Regions from separate parts of the Alicycliphilus denitrificans K601 genome, predicted to be linked through region 1. Evidence: predicted binding sites of a transcription regulator. Region 1 holds the regulator's gene; the other holds the start of a gene.
The links. The regulator FNR, encoded in region 1, switches genes on or off when oxygen is low (the NO sensors DNR and NnrR bind a similar motif). The targets are predictions, from matches to a motif close to TTGATNNNNATCAA.
Positions count from the first base shown of each region.

Region 1 (10,591 bases):
TTGTCGAACACCATCGCCACGCCACGCACGAAGAACCAGCCCATCGTGGTGACCTCGATGCCCTCGGCGCCGACCTTCACCAGACCCTGCTCCGCCATTTCTTCGAGCTGCTGCAGCTCGGCCTCGAAATAGCGGCGAAAATCGATGAGCCAGGACTGCTCGACCGGCTCGAACAGCACCTCCCCCTGGCACATCAGGGCCATGATGACCGCGCGGCGCACCAGGTCGTCCCTGGTCAAGGCCAGGCCTCGCACTATGGGCAGGTGCCCATGGTTGATCGCGTCGTAATACTCGTCCAGCGTCTTGACGTTCTGGCTGTACGTTGCGCCCACCCGCCCGATGGCGGAAACGCCAAGCGCGATCAGGTCGCAGTCAGGCTGGGTGCTGTACCCCTGGAAATTGCGGTGCAGCCGCCCCTGGCGCTTGGCCACAGCCAGGGCATCCTCGGGCAGCGCGAAGTGGTCCATGCCCACGTACACATAGCCCGCATTCATGAACACGTCGATGGAGCGCGCCAGCATCGACACCTTGGCCGAGGCCATGGGCAGCTCTGCGGAAATGATGCGCCGTTGCGACTTGAAGCGTTCGGGCAGATGGGCGTAGGCATACAGCGCGATGCGGTCGGGCCGCAGTTGCGCCACCTGCGCCAGGGTCCGGTCGAAAGACTCCGGCGTCTGGCGCGGCAGGCCATAGATCAGGTCCACGTTCACCGACTCGAAGCCCAGCTTGCGTGCGCTCTCGATCAGCGCGAATACCTTCTCGGCAGGCTGTATGCGATGCACCGCCTTCTGCACCTCGGGATCGAAATCCTGCACCCCGAAGCTGAGCCGGTTGAAACCCAGCTCGGCCAGCAAGGCAAGCCGCTTCTCGTCCACGGTGCGAGGATCCACTTCGATCGAATACTCGCCCCCTGGCACCAGCACGAAGCTGCGCTTGAGCATGCCTATGAGTTCGCGCAGGCCGTCGTCAGACAGGAAGGTGGGCGTGCCGCCGCCGAAATGCAGCTGACTCACGTGCTGCCCCACGCCGCAGTGCGCGGTGTGCAGGTCGATCTCGCGGCTCAAGTACCGCAAATAGACCTCGGCCCGCTCCGGATGCCGTGTAATGATCTTGTTACAGGCACAGTAGTAGCACAGGGATTCGCAAAACGGAATATGCACGTAGAGGGACAGGGGCATCGCCTTGGCCGCCGACCCCACGCGACGCTGCTGCAGGGCTAGGATGTACTCCTTTTCACCAAATGCCTCCACGAAACGGTCTGCTGTCGGGTAGGAGGTGTAGCGCGGCCCAGGCACGTCAAAACGACGCAAGAGCTCTGTTGTAACGACTGTCATGGTGGGATTCCTTGCATTTGCGGCGTACTGTGCCGTAGAGTCCCCAGGGCGTTCTTGATGTTGATCAAGCACCCATGCGGTCCGGATGGGGACAATTGACTTTGGATCAAAGTCTTCGAACGATCCGTGACATTCCATGCCTCGACGGCGTTCAGATGTAAGCTCGCGACATGAATAGGGTTTCCACACATTCCAACCTGCAATCCATCAAAGTTGCCTGTTCAAACTGCAACTTGCGCGAACTGTGCATGCCCGTCGGGCTGGATGAGCAGCAACTCAAGCGCATCGATGACGTCGTCGCCGTGCGCCGCAAGGTCAAGCGTGGCGGCACGTTGTTTCGCAACGGCGAACCATTCGCATCCCTGTTCGCCATTCGCACGGGCTTCTTCAAGACCTGCGTGGCCACGGAGGATGGACGCGACCAAGTGACGGGTTTTCAGATGGCCGGAGAAATCATCGGCCTAGATGGCATAGTGAACGATCGGCACACCTGCGATGCCGTGGCCCTGGAAGACGCCGAGGTCTGCGTCATGCCGTTCGACCGCATCGAAGAACTGTCCCGCGAAGTCACCGCACTGCAAAACCATGTGCACAAGATCATGAGCCGTGAGATCGTCCGCGAACACGGCGTCATGCTGCTCCTGGGAAGCATGCGGGCCGAGGAGCGCCTTGCCGCCTTCCTGTTGAATCTGGTGCAGCGCTTGCATGCGCGGGGGTTTTCCCAATCGGAACTGGTGTTGCGCATGACGCGCGAGGAAATCGGCAGCTACCTGGGCCTCAAGCTCGAAACCGTGAGCCGCACCTTCTCCAAGTTCGTCGAGGAGGGCATCGTGGAGGTCAGGCAACGCCACGTACGCATCGTGGACACCGATGCCCTGAAGCGCATCGTCAATAGCCAGCAATCCTGTCTCTAACCACCCTCACCCAGGCTGCAGCCCCAGGCCCATGTCAGGGCATGTATTTGGCACAGTCGAGCGGCCTCTCGCCCTCCGGTACCGGACAGCGATTGAGCTCGAAGGGGGAGAGCGACAACATCGTGGTAAGCATGCTCGACGCCATGATGATGGCCCAGAAAACGAAGAACGCTACGGTGTAGACGCCTTGCCTCGAAAGAGTGACGGGCTGGTCGAACCACTGCAACGCCTCGGGGTCCACGAAGGCAAACACGACCATCTCCATGACCCCCGCCATGAGAAAGGCGGGCCAGGCTATCCACATCAACCTCTGCTTCCACATCAAGCTTGTCTCCTTGTCATAGTGACAGCCTAGCACCATGCCCGGCGCAAGCAAAGTGCCATCGTCTCCCTGATTCCCCTTAGGACCTCAGCGCGGCTGGTCCTGCGCGGGCGTGGCGGCGTGGTTACGCCCTTTCATTGCGGGTGTCATGCCAGAGTCCGCATTCTTCAGCGTCTTGTTGATGTCCAGGCCACGTTGGTAGTAGTCCTCCGCCAGCACGGGGTCCGGCCGGGAAAGCGCAAGCCAAAGAGTGACGAAACCGGCAATGACCACGATCACCGGGCCTGCGATGATCAGCCACACATGGCCGTACCTCCACCAGGGCTGCGGCTCGGGGTCTGCATTCATTGGTCCATCTTTCGACATCGTTACGATCTCCGTGCCCCTTCCGGGGCCATGCAAAAACTCGGTACGGATCCGCGCCCTCAGCGCGGGACGAGGAATACGGATTTCTCCGCCACCTGCCCTTTGTTGCCCTGCGCCTGGATATCGAAATACACCGTGTGCGAGCCCGGTGGCGCCGACCCGTAGGGGATTTGCAGGCGCACAGCAACCCAGCGGGAGTCCGCAGGGCCGATATCGACCTCGGACTCGGAAGCCACCTCCAGCCCTGGCAGCCCACGCGCGCTGATGACATAGCGCTGGGCCCCTTCGGTGGCATTCATGATCTGCAGCCGGTAGATGTTCTCCAGCTTGCCCCCAGCCACGATGCGCGAGAGCGCCGCGCGGTCGCGCACCACGTCCACCTTGAGAGGCGTGCGCACCACCAAGCTAGCGAGCATCCCGATGCAAAGCACAATCAGCACGCTGGTATAGAACAGCACGCGCGGACGCAGCACGCGTTTGAGCATCTGCGACTGGGTCCAGTGGTTCTTGACGCCGTTCTGCGTGGAGAAGCGGATCAGCCCCCGCGGGTATTTCATCTTGTCCATCACGGTATCGCATGCATCCACGCACAGGCCGCAGCCGATGCATTCGTACTGCAGGCCATTGCGGATGTCGATGCCCGTAGGGCAGACCTGCACGCACAACGTGCAGTCGATGCAGTCCCCCAGGCCCTTGGCCTTGTAGTCGACGCTCTTGGTGCGCGGTCCGCGGGGCTCGCCTCGCTCGGGGTCGTAGGTGACGATCAGCGTGTCCTTGTCGAACATCGCGCTTTGGAAGCGCGCGTAGGGGCACATGTACTTGCAGACCTGCTCGCGCAGATAGCCTGCATTGCCATAGGTCGCGAAACCATAGAAGAACACCCAGAAGATCTGCCAGGAGCCGTGCAGCACCAGCAGCTCGCCGCCGAGTTCCCGGATCGGCACGAAATAACCCACGAACGTGAAACCGGTCCAGAAGGCCACAGCGACCCAGATCACCTGCTTGAGCGATTTCTTCCAGATCTTCTCGAAGGTCCACGTCCCGTTGTCCAGGCGCATGCGGGCACTGCGATCGCCTTCGATCTTGTGCTCGATCCACATGAATATCTCGGTATAAACCGTCTGCGGACAGGCGAATCCGCACCACAGCCGCCCCGCCACTGCCGTGAACAGGAACAACGACAGCGCCGAGATGATGAGCAGGCCGGTCAAATAGATGAAGTCCTGCGGGTACAGCACTAGGCCGAAGATGTAGAAGCGCCGCGCCCCGAGGTCGAACAGCACCATCTGGCGCTGCCCCCACTCCAGCCAGGGCAGGCCATAGAAGACCAGCTGCGTCAGGAACACCATCGCCCAGCGCCAGCGCGCGAACACACCGCTGATGGAGCGGGGATAGATCTTCTTCTGGGCTTCGTAAAGCGACACCGTCTCAGGCTGCTGGCTCTCCGCTGCAACAGGAGTAATGGGTATCACCTTGCGTGGCCTGTCTTCGGCTGGCTTCATGATGGGATCTCGTGGGGGAAGTACAACTTCCAGAAAACAAAACGGCCGGCACCCTCGGTGAGGGAGCCGGCCGCAGAGCTGGCGTCAGCGAGAAGCGCCGGCCTTGTGGGACAAGCCCCAGACATAAGCCGTCAGCACGTTGATCTGCGCGTCGGTCAGCTTACCTGCCTGTGCCGGCATTTCATTGGTCTTGCCGTTGTTAATCATAGCCGTGATGGCGGCCTCGCCCCAGCCGTGCAGCCAGATGTCATCCGTCAGGTTGGGGGCTCCCAGCGCCGCGTTGCCCTTACCGTCCATGCCGTGGCAGGCAGCGCAGGCCGCAAACTTGGATTTGCCGAGCGAAGCCCTGAGCGAGTCGTGCGGGCTGCCCGACAGACTCAGTACGTAATGCGTCACGTTGCGCACGTCCTCGGGCGATCCGACCGCGGCGGCCATGGGCGGCATCACGCCCACGCGCCCGTCGTGAATGGTCTTGCGGATGTCATCGGGCGCGCCGCCATGGAGCCAGTCGCCATCGGCCAGGCTGGGAAAGCCCTTGCTGCCGCGCGCGTCCGAGCCATGGCATTGCGCGCAGTTGTTCATGAACAGGCGCTCGCCGATGGCCATGGCTGCGGGGTCCTTCGCCATGTCCTCGGTAGTCATGCTGGCAAAACGCGCGTAAAGAGGCTGCAGTTCGGTATTCGCCTTCTCCACCTCTTGCTGGTACTCGCCCAGTTGGGTCCAGCCAAGCTGGCCCTTGAACGTGCCCAGGCCAGGATACGCCACCAAATAACCAAAGCCGAACACGATGGTCAGCACGAACAGCCACATCCACCAGCGTGGCATGGGGTTGTTCATTTCGGTCAGGTCCTCGTCCCAGACGTGGCCCGTGGTGTTGTCCGCCGTCGCCTCGACCTTCTTGCGGGAAGTGATCCAAAGCAGCAGGCCGCAGCCAATGATGCCGATGATGGTGATTCCGGCCACATAGATGGACCAGAAATTGCTGGTGAAATCGCTCATGGGTTATCTCTTTGCTTTTAAGGAGTTCTTCAGTCCTCGGTGAAGGGCAGCTGCGCCGCCTCCTCGAACCGGGTCTTGTTGCGGCGCATGAACGCCCAGAACCAGATGCCCACGAAACACGCCAGCGATGCCAGCGTGACCACAATACGCATGGTGGTGATGTCCATGGCCACTACTCCTCTTGTTGTTACCTGAGCGTGCGGCCCAGTACCTGCAGGTAGGCGACCAGGGCATCCATTTCCGTCTTGCCCTTGACTTGCTCGGCCGCACCGGCGATTTCCTCGTCCGTGTAGGGAACGCCCACGGTGCGCAGCGCCTTCATGTGCGGAGCGGAAACGGCGGGATCGAGCTGGGTCTTTTCCAGCCACGGATAGGCCGGCATGTTCGACTCGGGTACCACGTCGCGCGGATTGTTCAGGTGGATGCGGTGCCATTCGTCGCTGTACTTCCCGCCCACGCGGTGCAGGTCCGGGCCCGTGCGCTTGGAACCCCACTGGAACGGGTGGTCGTAGACGAATTCACCGGCCACCGAATAATGGCCGTAGCGCAGCGTTTCCGCGCGGAAGGGGCGGATCATCTGCGAGTGGCAGTTGTAGCAGCCCTCGCGTACATAGATGTCGCGCCCAGCCAGCTGCAGCGGGGTGTAGGGCTTGAGGCCCTGCACGGCTTCCGTGGTGGACTTCTGGAAGAACAGCGGCACGATTTCCACCAGGCCGCCAATGGCAACCACCAGGAGGATCAGGACGATCATCAGGAAGTTGCTGGTCTCGACCTTCTCGTGGGTGAAGCCGGACGAAGTGTTGTTCTGTGTATTGGACATATATCTGGCTCCTGAACCTTCAAGCGTGCGCGGCCTTCACAGCCGGAATGGCCACCTTGACGGCACGACCAGAAATCGCAGTCATCCATACGTTCCAGGCCATCAGGACCATGCCGGACAGATACAGCAGGCCCCCGAAGAACCGGATGGCATAGAACGGATAGGTGGCCTTGACGCTTTCGACGAAGGTGTAGGTCAGCGTGCCGTCGGTGTTGACGGCGCGCCACATCAGGCCCTGCATCACGCCGGCGATCCACATGGCGGCGATGTAGAGCACGATGCCGATCGTCGCCATCCAGAAGTGCAGTTCGATGGCCTTGATGGAGTGCATCTTGTCCTTGCCGAACAGGCGCGGCACCAAGTAGTACAGCGAACCCATGGTGATCAGGCCGACCCAGCCCAGGGCACCGGAGTGCACGTGGCCCACGGTCCAGTCGGTGTAGTGCGACAGGGCGTTGACGGTCTTGATCGACATCATCGGGCCCTCGAAGGTGGACATGCCATAGAACGACAGCGACACGATCAGGAAGCGCAGGATGGGGTCGTCACGCAGCTTGTGCCAGGCGCCCGACAGGGTCATCATGCCGTTGATCATGCCGCCCCAGCTGGGCGCCAGCAGGATCAGCGAGAACACCATGCCCACGGACTGCGTCCAGTCGGGCAGCGCGGTGTAGTGCAGGTGATGGGGACCGGCCCACATGTAGGTGAAGATCAGCGCCCAGAAGTGCACGATGGACAGGCGGTAGCTGTACACCGGGCGGCCGGCCTGCTTGGGGATGAAGTAGTACATCATGCCCAGAAAGCCCGTGGTCAGGTAGAAGCCCACGGCGTTGTGGCCGTACCACCACTGGACCATGGCGTCCTGCACGCCGGCGTAGGCGGAATAGCTCTTCATCCAGCCCGCGGGAATAGCGGCACTGTTGACGATGTGCAGCAGGGCCACGGCAATGATGAAGGCGCCGAAGAACCAGTTGGCCACGTAGATGTGCTTGACCTTGCGCGTACCCACCGTGCCGAAGAACACGATGGCGTAGCTGACCCAGGTGACGGCGATCAGGATGTCGATCGGCCATTCCAACTCGGCGTATTCCTTGCCCGACGTGTAGCCCAACGGCAGGCTGATGGCGGCGGCCACGATGACGGCCTGCCAGGCCCAGAAGGTGAAGCTGGCCAGCTTAGGCATGAACAGCCGCGCCTGGCTGGTGCGCTGCACTACGTAGTAGCTGGTGGCGAACAGGCCGCAACCGCCGAAGGCGAAGATCACCGCATTGGTGTGCAGCGGGCGCAGGCGCCCGTAACTCAGCCATGGAATGCCGAAATTCAGTTCGGGCCAAGTCAGCTGTGCTGCGATGAACACGCCGACCAGCATGCCCACCACCCCCCAGACCACGGCCATGATCGTGAATTGGCGCACGACGGTATCGTCGTAGTGCGCAACTTTTGTTTGTGATGACTCCATCGGTTACACCTCGTTGATATGCAGAAAAAGTTTCAACCGGACTCGCATTGTGGTTATTGACCAGCGTCAATCATTCCTCAGAATGCGCTCCCCCTCTTGATCGATGTTTTCGAACTGTCCCCGATAGACAGCCCACCACAGGCCGGCCAGCACGAACAGCACGAGCACGACAGACAGCGGAATCAGCAGATACAGAATGTCCATGGTCAGGCCACCTCTACAGGCATGGGCGTGGAATGCGCCGGTTGCGAAATGGCAACGGCATCGCCGCCAGGAATGCGCGCCAGGCGCGCCGCATTCATCACCACCAGCAGCGAACTGAGCGCCATACCCAGGCCTGCCAGCCAGGCCGGCATGTATCCCGCGATGGCCAACGGAACGCCAACGGCGTTGTATCCGGCAGCCCACCACAAGTTCTGGCGCACGATGCGCAAAGTACGCCGTGCCAGCAGCAGGGTCAGGGCCACCGGGGCGAGATTGTCACCTAAAACAACAATGTCAGAACGGGATTGCGCCAACGGCACAGCCTTGCCGAATGCGAACGAGGCATGCGCGCCCGCCAGCACCGGACCGTCGTTCAACCCGTCACCCACCATGGCCACGCAGTGGCCGCCGGCCTGAAGGGCCTGCAGGCGCTGCAGCTTGTCCTGGGGCGTGCAGTCGCCATGCGCCACGTCGATGCCCGCACGGGCGGCCACGCCCTGCACCGCCGCGCTGCGGTCGCCCGAGAGCAGCTGCACATCGATGCCCGCGGAGCGAAGCTGCCGCACCACGGAGGCGGCCTCGGGGCGCAGCGCCTCGCTCAAGGCAAAGCGCGCCAGTTCGGCGACCTGCCCCGCACGCTCGGCCGACAGCACCACCTGCTGCCCTTCCATCGGCGCCACGCGCGCATGGGCGGCCGATCCCAGGCGCAGAATTACCTCCTGCTGCCCCATCTGCCAGGCCCGGGCCTGCAGCCCTGCCCCCGGCAGTTCCTGGACTTCATCCAGGGTCCAGGGCAGGCTCGGCTTCTCCGTTTCCGCCGCCGCGGCGACCAAGGCGCGCGACACGGGGTGGAATGAATGCCGGGCCAGCATGGCCGCCAGGCCCAGGGCCTGCTCCGGAGTCAACCCGGCGCCCGGTGCCACCCGCGTCCCGGACACCGCCATGCGGTCATGCGTGAGCGTACCCGTCTTGTCGAACACCACCGTATCCACGGTGGCCAGCGCCTCCAGCGCCTGCAGGTTGCGCACCAGCACGCCGCCGCGCGCCAGCGTACCCGCGGTGGTGAGCATGGCCACCGGCGTGGCCAGCGACAGCGCACAGGGGCAGGTGACCACCAGGACTGCGACGGCCACCATCAGCGCATGGCTGGGGTCGGTGGGCCACCACCAGACGGCCGCAAGCAGCGCCGCCAGCAGCACCCCCACAAGGAAGGGGCGCGCCACCCGGTCGGCCAACTGGGCCAGGCGGGGCTTCTGCAGCGAAGCGGCTTCCATCAGCGCCACGATCTGTCCGAAGCGCGTCTGCGCACCCAGGGCGTCGACCGCCACTTCCACTGCGGAGCGCAGGTTATGGCTGCCCGCCGTGACCGTGCTGCCCGGCGACTTGCCCACAGGCGTGGATTCGCCTGTCAGCAAGGCCTCGTCGGCCTGCGTGCTGCCGGCAAGGATGCGCCCATCGGCCGGGAAGGCCTCGCCGGGCAGCACCCGCACCACGTCGCCCACCTGCAGCCGCCGCGTGGCCACGCGCACGAAACCGCCCTCCGCGGTGCGGCGCTCGACGCTGTCGGGCAGCCGGTTCATCACGGCCTCGAGCGCGCCGGCCGTGCGGTTGCGCAGGCGCAGCTCCAGCCAGCGGCCGGTGAGCAGGAAGAACACGAACATGGTGAGCGAGTCGTAATACACTTCGCGCCCGAACGGCCCCGTGGGATCGAAGGTGCCGATCATGCTCACCACGAAGGTGATCAGCATGCCCAGCGCCACGGGCAGATCCATGCTCACGCGGCGCTGGCGTATGTCGCGCAGCGCGCTGGAGAAAAACGGCCCGCAGGCGAACAGCACCACGGGCAGGCTGATGACCCACGAGGCCCAGCGCAGCAGCTGCTCCATCTCTGCGGTCAGGTCGCCGGGCATGGCCTGGTAGGCGGGCCATGCGTACATCATGACCTGCATCATGCAGAAGCCCGCCACCAGCCAGCGCCACAGCGCGCGGCGGCTCTCGCGCTGGCGCTGCTCGCGGACGAAGGCGTCCATGGCGGGCATGGCGCGGTAGCCGGCCTTGCGCACCGCCTCCATCCATTGCGAGGGCAGGACCTGCCCCGGGCTCCACACCACGCGTGCGCGGCGCGTGGCGGCGCTCACGTCGGCCTCGGCCACGCCGGGCACCTGGCGCAGCGCATCCTCGATGGTCAGGGCGCAGGCCGCGCAGTGCATGCCTTCGAGCACGACATGGGACTCCCACCGCCCATCCGCCGGCAACTCCCCTTCGGTCGCGGCGCCGCACAGCCGGCCGAAGGCGGACCACTCCTGCGGGTCATCCAGCAGCGCCGTCGCATCGGACATGGCCACGCTCGAAGCAGCCGCCCATGGACCGGCAGAATCATTTGACATAGGTCCAAGATTACCTATTCCGCGCAATGGATTCATTGACCTGAATCAAGATCAAACCCTTGCGCTATCCTATGCTTCCTATCAATCGCAACCAGCCATGAGGAGCAGAACCCTATGTACAAACGCATCCTGATCGCCACCGACGGGTCCCCCCTGTCGGAAACAGCCGTTCAAACCGGCCTGTCACTGGCAGGACTGACGGGCGCATCGGTGATTGCACTCAAGGTGGTACCGCGTTATCCGCGCAGCTATTTCGATGGCGGCCTGCCCGTGGACGCCGCCGA
Region 1 is NC_015422.1:1,167,553-1,178,143, reverse strand. Features, by position in the region: gene hemN (oxygen-independent coproporphyrinogen III oxidase) at 1-1,334, opposite strand, end outside; gene fnr (fumarate/nitrate reduction transcriptional regulator Fnr) at 1,505-2,248, shown strand; gene ALIDE2_RS05620 (hypothetical protein) at 2,283-2,570, opposite strand; gene ALIDE2_RS05615 (FixH family protein) at 2,658-2,936, opposite strand; gene ccoG (cytochrome c oxidase accessory protein CcoG) at 2,996-4,438, opposite strand; gene ccoP (cytochrome-c oxidase, cbb3-type subunit III) at 4,523-5,437, opposite strand; gene ALIDE2_RS05600 (cbb3-type cytochrome oxidase subunit 3) at 5,467-5,604, opposite strand; gene ccoO (cytochrome-c oxidase, cbb3-type subunit II) at 5,625-6,257, opposite strand; gene ccoN (cytochrome-c oxidase, cbb3-type subunit I) at 6,277-7,716, opposite strand; gene ccoS (cbb3-type cytochrome oxidase assembly protein CcoS) at 7,783-7,920, opposite strand; gene ALIDE2_RS05580 (heavy metal translocating P-type ATPase) at 7,923-10,259, opposite strand; gene ALIDE2_RS05575 (universal stress protein) at 10,422-10,591, shown strand, end outside.

Region 2 (10,591 bases), 1.2 Mb from region 1:
GGATCGCGCCGCGCACCGCCCTTGAGCAGTACCGCGACGGCCAGATCGACCTGGCGCCGCCGCAGATCATGGGCCTGGCGCACCTGGCGCGCCACGCCAGCGTGCGCAGCGTGATGGAGCAAGCGCGGCTGCGGCGTCCGCCCACCGTGCTGCCCGAGGCCTTCGAGCACGAGGGCGCGCGCGTCATCTGCTACCCCGGCGATCCCCTGCACTCGGTGCGCGACAGGGCCCTGCCCGGCCCCACGCGGCTGTACCAGCGCGAGCAGCGCTTCTTTCCAGGAGATGGCTTCGAATCCCTGTTTGCCTGATGCACCGCGGGTTATCCCTTGCCGCGCTGGATAATCATGTGGATAACCGCGGACAAGCACTGTACGGCACATGCAAGCCATTGATTTGCAAAGGCCTCCTTCAAATTGCCTGTTTTTTAGGCAAGGCGGGCCGGCTTATCCCGGCCCGGGCTGGACAATCGTGTGGATAACTTTTGACAAGTCCTGTATGGCGCTCGCAAGTGCTTGATTTGCATGGACCGCCACTGTTTTGCCTAAAAAACAGGCAATCCGCGGTTGGTCCGACGTGCTTTCCAGATACTATGCTTTCAGTAGCTGCCTGCGCTTAATCAGCAAGGGATGGGCCCACTTTTCATTCAAAATCCACTCCCGCAATCCATGAGCACCCCACCCTTCTTCACCGCCCGCGTGGGCGACGACGGCACGCAGTGCGACGCCTGGCCCGACCAGCCCCTGCTGGTCTCGCTGGAGCAAGGCGGCATCGACTGGCCCAGCTCCTGCCGCAACGGTACCTGCCGCACCTGCATCTGCCTGCTGGTGCAGGGCCAGGTGCGCTACGAGGTGGAATGGCCCGGCCTGTCGGCCGAGGAAAAGGCCGAGGGTTGGGTGCTGCCCTGCGTGGCCCGCCCGGTCAGCGACGTGACGCTGGAGGCACCGGCGGTATAGCCACGCGCTAAAATCCCCCGCTTCGGGATCCCTGCATCCCCCACCCGTGCGGCCCGTGGCCGCTGCGCATGTTCTTTGGGCCCTACCCGCCAGGGAATTTGCTGCCACGCCCGCGCACGGTTTCCTGAAAGCCCCGCATGAACACCCCCCTGACGCCCGCGCCCATCTCGCCCGTGCAAGACATCGTGGCCGAGCTCGCCGCCGGCCGCATCGTCATCCTGGTCGACGAGGAAGACCGCGAGAACGAAGGCGATCTGGTCATCGCCGCCGACCACGTGACGCCCGAGGCCATCAACTTCATGGCGCGCTTCGGCCGCGGCCTGGTGTGCCTGACCCTCACGCGCGAGCGCTGCGAGCGCCTGCAACTGCCGCCCATGGTGGCGCGCAACGGCACCAAGATGGGCACGGCCTTCACCGTCTCGATCGAGGCGGCCGAGGGCGTGACCACCGGCATCTCCGCCGCCGACCGCGCGCGCACCGTGCAGGCGGCCGTGGCGCCGCACGCCCAGGCGAGCGACCTGGTGCAGCCTGGCCACATCTTCCCGCTGCAGGCCGTGGACGGCGGCGTGCTCATGCGCGCCGGCCACACCGAGGCCGGCTGCGACCTGGCCGCCATGGCCGGCTGCAGCCCCGCCGCCGTGATCTGCGAGGTGATGAAGGACGACGGCACCATGGCGCGCCTGCCCGACCTGCAGCTGTTCGCGGCCGAGCACGGCCTCAAGATCGGCACCATCGCCGACCTGATCGAGCACCGCAGCCGCACCGAGTCGCTGGTGCACAAGGCTGGCTCGCGCCCCATGCAGACCGCGTTCGGCGAGTTCACCGCCCATGCCTTCCGCGACGAGCCCAGCCAGGGCGTGCACCTGGCGCTGGTCAAGGGCCAGTGGGACGCGCAGGAGAGCGTGCCCGTGCGCGTGCACGAGCCGCTGTCGGTGCTCGACACGCTGGAGTCGAGCCGCGCCATGCACTCCTGGAGCCTGGACGCGAGCCTGCGCTACATCGCCGCCCAGGGCCGGGGCGTGGCCGTGCTGCTCAACTGCGGCGAGACGGGCGAACAGCTGCTCGCGCAGTTCGAAGGCCGCGCCCGCGCCGCCCAGGCGCCCGAGCGCGGCCGCATGGACCTGCGCACCTACGGCGTGGGCGCGCAGATCCTGCGTGAAGTGGGCGTGGCACGCATGCAGCTCATGGGCCAGCCGCGGCGCATGCCCAGCATGGCCGGCTACGGCCTGGAAATCACCGGCTACATCCCCAAGGAATAAATCATGTTTGGCGCAGACAAAGGAACGGCGGACCGGCTGGATGGCCGGAAGCTGCACATCGGCATCGTGCAGGCCCGCTTCAACGAGAACATCACCAACGCCCTGGCGGCCGCCTGCCGCGCCGAGCTGCTCAGGCTCGGCGTGCAGGAGCAGCACATCCGCCACGTGCTCGTGCCCGGCGCGCTGGAGGTGCCGCTGGCGCTGCAGGCCATGGCCGAGCGCGGCGGCTACGACGCGCTCATCGCGCTGGGCTGCATCATCCGCGGCGAGACCTACCACTTCGAGCTGGTGGCCAACGAATCGGGCGCCGGCGTCACGCGCATCGGCCTCGACTACCAGATCCCGATCGCCAACGCCATCCTGACCACCGAGAACCTGGAGCAGGCCATCGCCCGCCAGAGCGAGAAGGGCGTGGACGCCGCCCGCGTGGCCGTGGAGATGGCCAACCTGCAGGAGGAGCTGTCGTGAGCGAGGCCTCCACGCCCGGGCAACCGATGCCATCGAAGCGCCCGCCGCGCCAGCCGCGCACCGGCCTGACCGCCACCGGCGCACGCAAGGCGGGCTCCAAGTCGGGGCGCTCGCGCGCGCGCGAATTCGCGCTGCAGGCGCTCTACCAGCACCTGGTGGGCGGCAACGACGCCACCGCCATCGACCTGTTCACGCGCGACCTGTCGGGCTTTCACAAGGCCGACGCCGCGCACTACGACGCGCTCCTGCACGGCTGCATCGAGACGGCCCAGCACATGGACGCGCTGATCGCGCCGCTGCTCGACCGCAAGATGGCCGAGATCTCGCCCATCGAGCATGCGGTGATGTGGATCGGCGTGTACGAGTTCCAGCACTGCCCCGACGTGCCCTGGCGCGTGGTCATCAACGAGTGCATCGAGCTGGCCAAGGAGTTCGGCGGCACCGACGGCCACAAGTACGTCAACGGCATCCTCAACGGCCTGGCGCCGCAGCTGCGCGCCGCCGAGGTCGCCGCCGACAAGGCCGCGGGCAAGGCCGGCTGACCCTTCGTTTCTTAGAGCGTGTTTACGATCTTACGCCCGCGCGCCGCCGGCCGCGGGCAGGCTGCTTCGCCATGAAATTCTCCACCCGCGCCGAGCGCATAGAACCCTTTTACGTGATGGAAGTGGCCAAGGCCGCGCAAGGCCTGGCGCGCGAGGTGGCCGGCACGCGCGAGCCCATGATCTTCCTGAACATCGGCGAGCCCGACTTCACCGCGCCGCCGCTGGTACGGCAGGCCGCCGACCGCGCCGTGCGGGACGGCCTCACGCAATACACCAACGCCCTGGGCCTGGACGAGCTGCGCGAGCGCATCAGCGGCTGGTATGCGGCGCGCTTCGGCGTGAATGTGCCGGCGCGGCGCATCGTGGTCACGGCGGGCGCCTCGGCCGCGCTGCAGCTCGCGTGCCTGGCGCTCATCGACGCGGGCGACGAGATCCTGATGCCCGACCCGAGCTACCCCTGCAACCGCCACTTCGTGAGCGCGGCCGACGGCCGGGCGGTGCTCGTCCCGACCACGGCAGAGGAGCGCTTCCAGCTGAGCGCCGCCAAGGTCGAGGCCGCCTGGGGCGCGCGCACGCGCGGCGTGCTGCTGGCCTCGCCCTCCAACCCCACGGGCACCTCCATCGCGCCGGACGAGCTGCGCCGCATCCACGAGGCGGTGCGCGCGCGCGGCGGCATCACGGTCATCGACGAGATCTACCTGGGCCTGTCCTACGAAGAGGCTTTCGGCCACACGGCCCTGGCCCTGGGCGAGGACGTCATCAGCATCAACAGCTTCAGCAAGTACTTCAACATGACGGGCTGGCGCCTGGGCTGGATGGTGGTGCCCGAAGCCATGGTGAGCGTGGTCGAGCGCCTGGCGCAGAACCTGTTCATCTGCGCCAGCACCATCTCGCAGCACGCGGCCCTGGCCTGTTTCGAAGCCGAGAGCATCGCCGAGTACGAACGCCGCCGCGCCGAGTTCAAGGCGCGGCGCGACTTCTTCATCCCGGCGCTGAACCGGCTCGGGCTGACCGTGCCCGTTCCGCCCGACGGCGCCTTCTACGCCTGGGCCGACTGCGGCGAGGCAGCGCGCAGGCTCGGCGTGCAGGGCAGCTGGGACTTCGCCTTCGAGCTCATGCGCCGCGCCCACCTGGCGATCACGCCGGGGCGCGACTTCGGCACGGCGGACACCGCGCGCTTCGTGCGCTTCTCCACGGCCAACTCCATGGCGCAGCTGCAGGAGGCGGTAGCGCGCATGCAGGCCCTGATCGGCTGACGATGTTCGAGTGGCCCGTGCGCATCTACTGGGAGGACACGGATGCCGGCGGCATCGTGTTCTACGCCAACTACCTCAAGTTCTTCGAGCGCGCGCGCACCGAGTGGCTGCGCTCGCTGGACCTGGGGCAGCAGCGCCTGCGGGAACTCACGGGCGGCATGTTTGTCGTAACCGACGCGCGCCTGCGCTACCTGCGCCCGGCGCGCCTGGACGACGAACTGATTGTTACCGCCAGGCTGCAGGAATGCGGCCGGGCTTCGCTCACAATCGAGCAGCAGGCGCTCTTGAAACCAGAGCAGATGAATCCCGAATTCCCTCCCGCGCTGCTGTGCGAAGGCAGCATCCGCATCGGCTGGGTGGAGGCCGCCACCCTGCGCCCGGCGCGCATCCCGGGCCCTCTTTTGGAACGACTCTCCTCATCATGAATTCCCAAGACATGTCGATACTGAGCCTGGTGCTCAATGCCAGCTGGGTGGTGCAGCTGGTCATGCTGCTGCTGCTGGCCGTCTCCGTGGCGAGCTGGGCCGCCATCTTCCGCAAGCTGTTCGCCCTGAAGCGCGTGAAGGCGCTCAACGAGGACTTCGAGCGCGACTTCTGGTCGGGCACCAGCCTCAATGAGCTGTTCGCGGCCGCCGCGCACAACGCAAAGAGCGCCGGCCCCATGGAGCGCATCTTCGCCAGCGGCATGCGCGAATACCAGAAGCTGCGCGAGCGCCGCATCACCGACCCCGGCACGCTGCTCGACGGCGCGCGCCGCGCCATGCGCGCGAGCTTCCAGCGCGAGATGGACGTGATCGAATCGAGCCTCTCCTTCCTCGGCTCGGTCGCCTCGGTCAGCCCCTACGTGGGCCTGTTCGGCACCGTGTGGGGCATCATGCACGCCTTCACGGGCTTCGCCGGCATGGAGCAGGTCACGCTGGCCACCGTGGCGCCGGGCATCGCCGAGGCGCTGGTGGCCACGGCCATCGGCCTGTTCGCCGCCATTCCCGCCGTGATCGCCTATAACCGCTTCGCGCGCGACATCGACCGCGTGGCCATCCACCAGGAGACCTTCATCGAGGAGTTCTCCAACATCCTGCAGCGCAACCTGGGCGCGCACCCCGCGTCGCCCTCGGGCCACTGAAGGGAGGTACGGCATGCCCGCAATGGCCTCGCGCAGCGGCACGCGCCGCCGCTCCATGAACGAGATCAACATGGTGCCGTTCATCGACGTGATGCTGGTGCTGCTCATCATCTTCATGGTGACCGCGCCCATGCTCACGCCCAGCTCGGTGAACCTGCCCTCCGTGGGCAAGGGCACCAAGATGCCCAAGACGCGCGCGGACGTCATCGTCGACAAGGACGGCGGCATACGCTTCAAGGCCGACGGCAACGAGCGCACCGTGCCGCTGCAGAACCTGGGCAGCACGGCCAGGAACTGGCTCAAGGACCAGCCGGAGGACACGCCCGTGCTCATCAGCGCGGACAAGAACGTCTCCTACGACTCCGTCATGAAGGCCATGTCGGCCCTGCAGGCCGCGGGCATTCCCCGCGTCGCCCTGGCCGTCAAGAGCGGCGGCTGACCACAAGGAGCCCCCACCCGCATGCACGCCACCAACGACCGCGACCAGTTCGCCCCACCGCGCCCGCCCGGGCGCATGCGGGCCATCGCGCTGGCGGTGCTGGCCCACGCCATCCTGATCGGCGCGCTGACCTGGGGCGTGAACTGGAAGAGCAGCGCCGACCAGCCGGCCGTCGAGGCCGAGCTCTGGGCCGCCGTGCCCCAGCAGGCCGCGCCGCGCGCGGCCGAGCCCCCTCCGCCGCCCGAACCCGAGCCCGAGCCGCAGCCCACCCCGGCTCCGCCGCCGCCTCCCCCGCCACCGCCACCGCCGCGCCAGGCCGAGCCTGACACGCACGAGGCCGACATCGCCCTGCAAAAACAGAAAAAACGCGAGGAAGAGCTGAAGAAAAAGCGCGAGCAGCAGCTGGAGCAGGAAAAGAAGGACAAGGAACGCCGCGAGCGCCTGGAGCAGGAGAAAAAGGAACGCCAACTGGCGCAGCAGAAGGCCGAGCACGAGAAAGCCGAGCGCGCGAAGAAGCTTGCCGAACAGAAACGGCTGGAGCAGCAAAAAGCCGAGCAGGAAAAGCAGAAGAAACTGGCCGAGGAGAAACGCAAGGCCGAACTCGAAGCCAAGCGGGCCGAGGAATTCCGCAAGGACCAGATGCGCCGCATCGCGGGCCTGGCCGGCGCCACGGGCGGCGAAACGGCCACGGGCACCGCGCAGCGCAGCGCCGGCCCCTCGGGCGGCTACGCCGGCAAGGTGGCGGCCAAGGTCAAGCCCAACATCGTCTATCCCGACCTGGTGGAAGGCAACCCGCGCGCCGAGGTCGAGGTGCGCGCCGCGCCCGACGGCACCATCGTCGGCACGCGCATCCTGCACTCCAGCGGCAACAAGGCCTGGGACGACGCGGTGATCCGCGCGCTGCAGCGCACCGAGACCTTGCCGCGCGACGTGGACGGGCGCGTGCCCTCCTCGCTGGTGATCGGCTTCCGCCCGAAAGATTGAGCTAGCAAAAAGAGAGCTGCCAGCGCTTGCCCTGCCTATATTTCAGGTAGTTTCATACCTAAAACAAAGGAGGGACAAGCGCTGGCAGCTATGTTTTTTGAAGAACCTTCAGGAACGCTGCTCGATCATGCGGTTGATGCGCAGCGCCGCCAGGGTGCACGCCACGCCCGACAGCAGGTACAGCGTGACGGCCCCCAGGCCGAAGCGGGCCGACAGCCCCAGCGCCACCAGCGGCGCGAACGCCGCGCCGATGAGCCAGGCCAGGTCGGCCGACAGCGCCGCGCCCGTGTAGCGGTAGCGGGCGGAGAAGTTGGCCGTGACGGTGCCCGATGCCTGTCCGTACGACAGCCCCAGCAGCACGAAGCCCGCCAGCAGGAACACGTTGCCGCCAAGCTCGCCCCCGCCCAGCAGCCAGGGCGTGGCCAGGCTGAACAGGCCGATCAGCACCGCCATGCTGCCCAGCAGGTTGCGCCGCCCCACGCGATCGGCCAGCCGGCCCGAGAGCGCGACGGCCGCGATCGCCAGCAAGGCCCCCACGATCTGCACGCCCAGCACCCCGGTCATGGAGCGGCCCGAGTACAGCGACATCCAGGACAGCGGGAACACCGTCACCACGTGGAACAGCGCGAAGCTGGCCAGCGCGGCGAAGGCGCCCAGCACCACGTTGCCGCCCTCGTCCTGCATCAGCCGCGCCACGCCCACGGGCTCCAGCTCCTTTTCCTCCAGCAGCTCGGCATAGGACTGCCCCACCACCAGCCGCAGGCGCGCGAACAGCGCCACCACGTTGATGGCGAAGGCCACGCAGAACGGATAGCGCCAGCCCCAGTCCAGGAACTCGGCCAGCGAGAGGCTGCCGTACAGGTAGGCAAACAGGCTGGCGGCCAGCACGAAGCCCAGCGGCGCGCCCAGCTGGCCCACCATGGCGTACCAGCCGCGCCGCTCGGGCGGCGCCGCCATGGCCAGCAGCGACGGCAGCCCGTCCCACGAGCCGCCCAGGGCCAGCCCCTGGCCGAAGCGCAGCGCGGCAAGGGCCACGATGGCCGCGGCGCCCGCCGTCCGGTAGCCGGGCAGGAAGGCCATGCCCACCGTGCACACGCCCAGCACGAACAGCGCCAGCGTGAGCTTGGTGCCCCGCCCCCAGCGCCGCTGCACGGCCATGGAGATGGCGGTGCCGAACGGCCGCGCGACGAAGGCGATGGCGAAAATGGCGAAGGCGGCCAAGGTGCCGTCCAGGTGCGACAGGAACGGGAACAGCAGCGACGGGAAGACCAGCACGCAGGCGATGCCGAACACGAAAAAGTCGAAATACTCCGACGCGCGCCCGATGACGACGCCCACGGCGATTTCGCCGGGGGTGACGTCCTCGTCCGTGTGGGCGCGCGACAGGGAGGCCGCATCCTCGTGGCCATAGACGGGGTATGCGATGGAAGCGCTACTCATATATTCCCAAGCTCCTTTTTGGCAGACACGAACCCGTTCTACACGCAAGCCCAACGATCAACAAGTGCGCTTTCACCAGGGCCCACACTGGGAAAACCCCTAACTACGCTCGGGTATAGCGCGGCAGCCCGAACGCCAAAAACCCATGCCTGACGCGCGGTTACCGTCATTTGTTTGATCCTGGACAAAATGTCCAGCCAGGAAAAACGCTAGCCGCATTACATTTGCGCCCGTCCGTAATTCGCGTTTACCCCTAGGCGTGCCCAGGCGCGGCCGTAGACGCATTCGCCACGTTCCTCGCATGATCCACATGAAGAAACTCCGCGGGCCTGCCTGGCTCGCCGCGGCCGCGGCCGTTGCCGGCCTGGCCGGCTGCGGCAAGACCGTCGTGCTCAATCCCGCGGGCGACATCGCCGCCCAGCAGGGCGACCTGGTCGTCACCGCCACCCTGCTGATGCTCATCGTCATCGTGCCGGTGATCCTGCTCACGCTGCTGTTCGCCTGGAAATACCGCCAGGGCAACGCCGACGCCAAGTACGACCCCGACTGGCACCACTCCACGGTGCTGGAGCTGGTGATCTGGACCGTTCCGCTGATGATCATCATCGCGCTGGGCGCCCTGACCTGGATCGCCACGCACAAGCTCGACCCCTACCGCCCGCTGGACCGCATCGACGCCCAGCGCGCCCTGGCCGCGGACGCCAGGCCGCTGGAGGTGGAGGTGGTGGCCATGGACTGGAAATGGCTGTTCTTCTACCCCGAGCAGGGCATCGCCACCGTCAACGAGCTGGCCGCGCCGGTGGACCGGCCTATCCGGTTCAAGCTCACCGCCACCTCGACCATGAACGCGTTCTACGTGCCCGACCTGGCCGGCATGATCTACGCCATGCCCGGCATGCAGACCGAGCTGAACGCCGTGATCAACAAGCCTGGCGTGTTCCAGGGCCTTGCCTCGCACTACAGCGGCAAGGGTTTCTCGGGCATGACGTTCAAGTTCCACGGCCTGTCGGACGCAGAGTTCGCCCAATGGATCGACAAGGCCAAGGCCGAGGGCAAGCCGCTGGACAAAGCCGCCTACCTGCAGCTGGCCAGGCCCAGCGAGCGCGACCCCGTGCAGCGCTTCTCCAGCGTGGAGCCCGACCTGTACCACCGGGTGCTGAACCGCTGCGTGGAAGACGGCCAGCCGTGCATGCACGAGACCATGGCCAAGGACGCGCGCCGCGGCGCCGCGGCCGCCCCCGCAGAGGCCCCGGCGCACGCCCAGCACGGGGCGGGCGGCCACCACCAGTGAATTCGACGAGCCGAGAGATCCGATATGCCTGAACACACCATCCCTCCGGCCCACTGGCTGCTGGGCCGCATCACCTGGGACTCGATCCCCATGGCGCACGAGCCCATCGTGCTCTGGACCTTCATCGCCGTCGTGCTGGGCGGCCTCGTGGTGGTCGCCGCCCTCTTCAAATTCCGCCTCTGGGGCCCGCTGTGGCGCGACTGGTTCTGCAGCATCGACCACAAGAAGATCGGCATCATGTACATGGTGCTGGGCCTCGTCATGTTCCTGCGCGGCTTCGCCGACGCGGCGATGATGCGGCTGCAGCAGTCCATGGCCTTCGGCGAGAACATGGGCTACCTGCCGCCGCACCACTACGACCAGATCTTCACGGCCCACGGCGTGATCATGATCTTCTTCGTGGCCATGCCCTTCGTCACGGGCCTGATGAACTACCTCGTGCCGCTGCAGATCGGCGCGCGCGACGTGTCCTTCCCGTTCCTGAACAACTTCAGCTTCTGGATGACCACGGGCGGCGCCGTGCTGGTCATGCTGTCGCTGTTCCTGGGCGAGTTTTCCACCGCTGGCTGGCTGGCCCTGTCCAACCTGGGCGCGCAGGACCCGGGCGTGGGGCTGGACTACTACATCTGGGGGCTGCAGGTGGCGGGCGTGGGCACCACCCTGTCGGGCATCAACCTGATCGTTACCATCATCAAGATGCGCGCGCCGGGCATGCAGCTCATGAAGATGCCCGTGTTCAGCTGGACCGCACTGTGCACCAACGCGCTCATCGTGGCCACCTTCCCCATCCTGACGGCCGCGCTGGTGCTGATGTCGCTGGACCGCTACGCCGGCAC
Region 2 is NC_015422.1:2,349,654-2,360,244, reverse strand. Features, by position in the region: gene ALIDE2_RS11255 (NUDIX hydrolase) at 1-308, shown strand, start outside; gene ALIDE2_RS11250 (2Fe-2S iron-sulfur cluster-binding protein) at 666-953, shown strand; gene ribBA (bifunctional 3,4-dihydroxy-2-butanone-4-phosphate synthase/GTP cyclohydrolase II) at 1,091-2,212, shown strand; gene ribH (6,7-dimethyl-8-ribityllumazine synthase) at 2,216-2,680, shown strand; gene nusB (transcription antitermination factor NusB) at 2,707-3,222, shown strand; gene ALIDE2_RS11230 (pyridoxal phosphate-dependent aminotransferase) at 3,294-4,478, shown strand; gene ALIDE2_RS11225 (YbgC/FadM family acyl-CoA thioesterase) at 4,481-4,903, shown strand; gene tolQ (protein TolQ) at 4,900-5,601, shown strand; gene ALIDE2_RS11215 (ExbD/TolR family protein) at 5,615-6,040, shown strand; gene tolA (cell envelope integrity protein TolA) at 6,062-7,024, shown strand; gene ALIDE2_RS11205 (MFS transporter) at 7,133-8,464, opposite strand; gene cyoA (ubiquinol oxidase subunit II) at 8,766-9,755, shown strand; gene cyoB (cytochrome o ubiquinol oxidase subunit I) at 9,780-10,591, shown strand, end outside.
Region 2: a site for FNR is predicted at 8,639-8,652, ahead of cyoA (ubiquinol oxidase subunit II). Genes of this name have one in related genera too.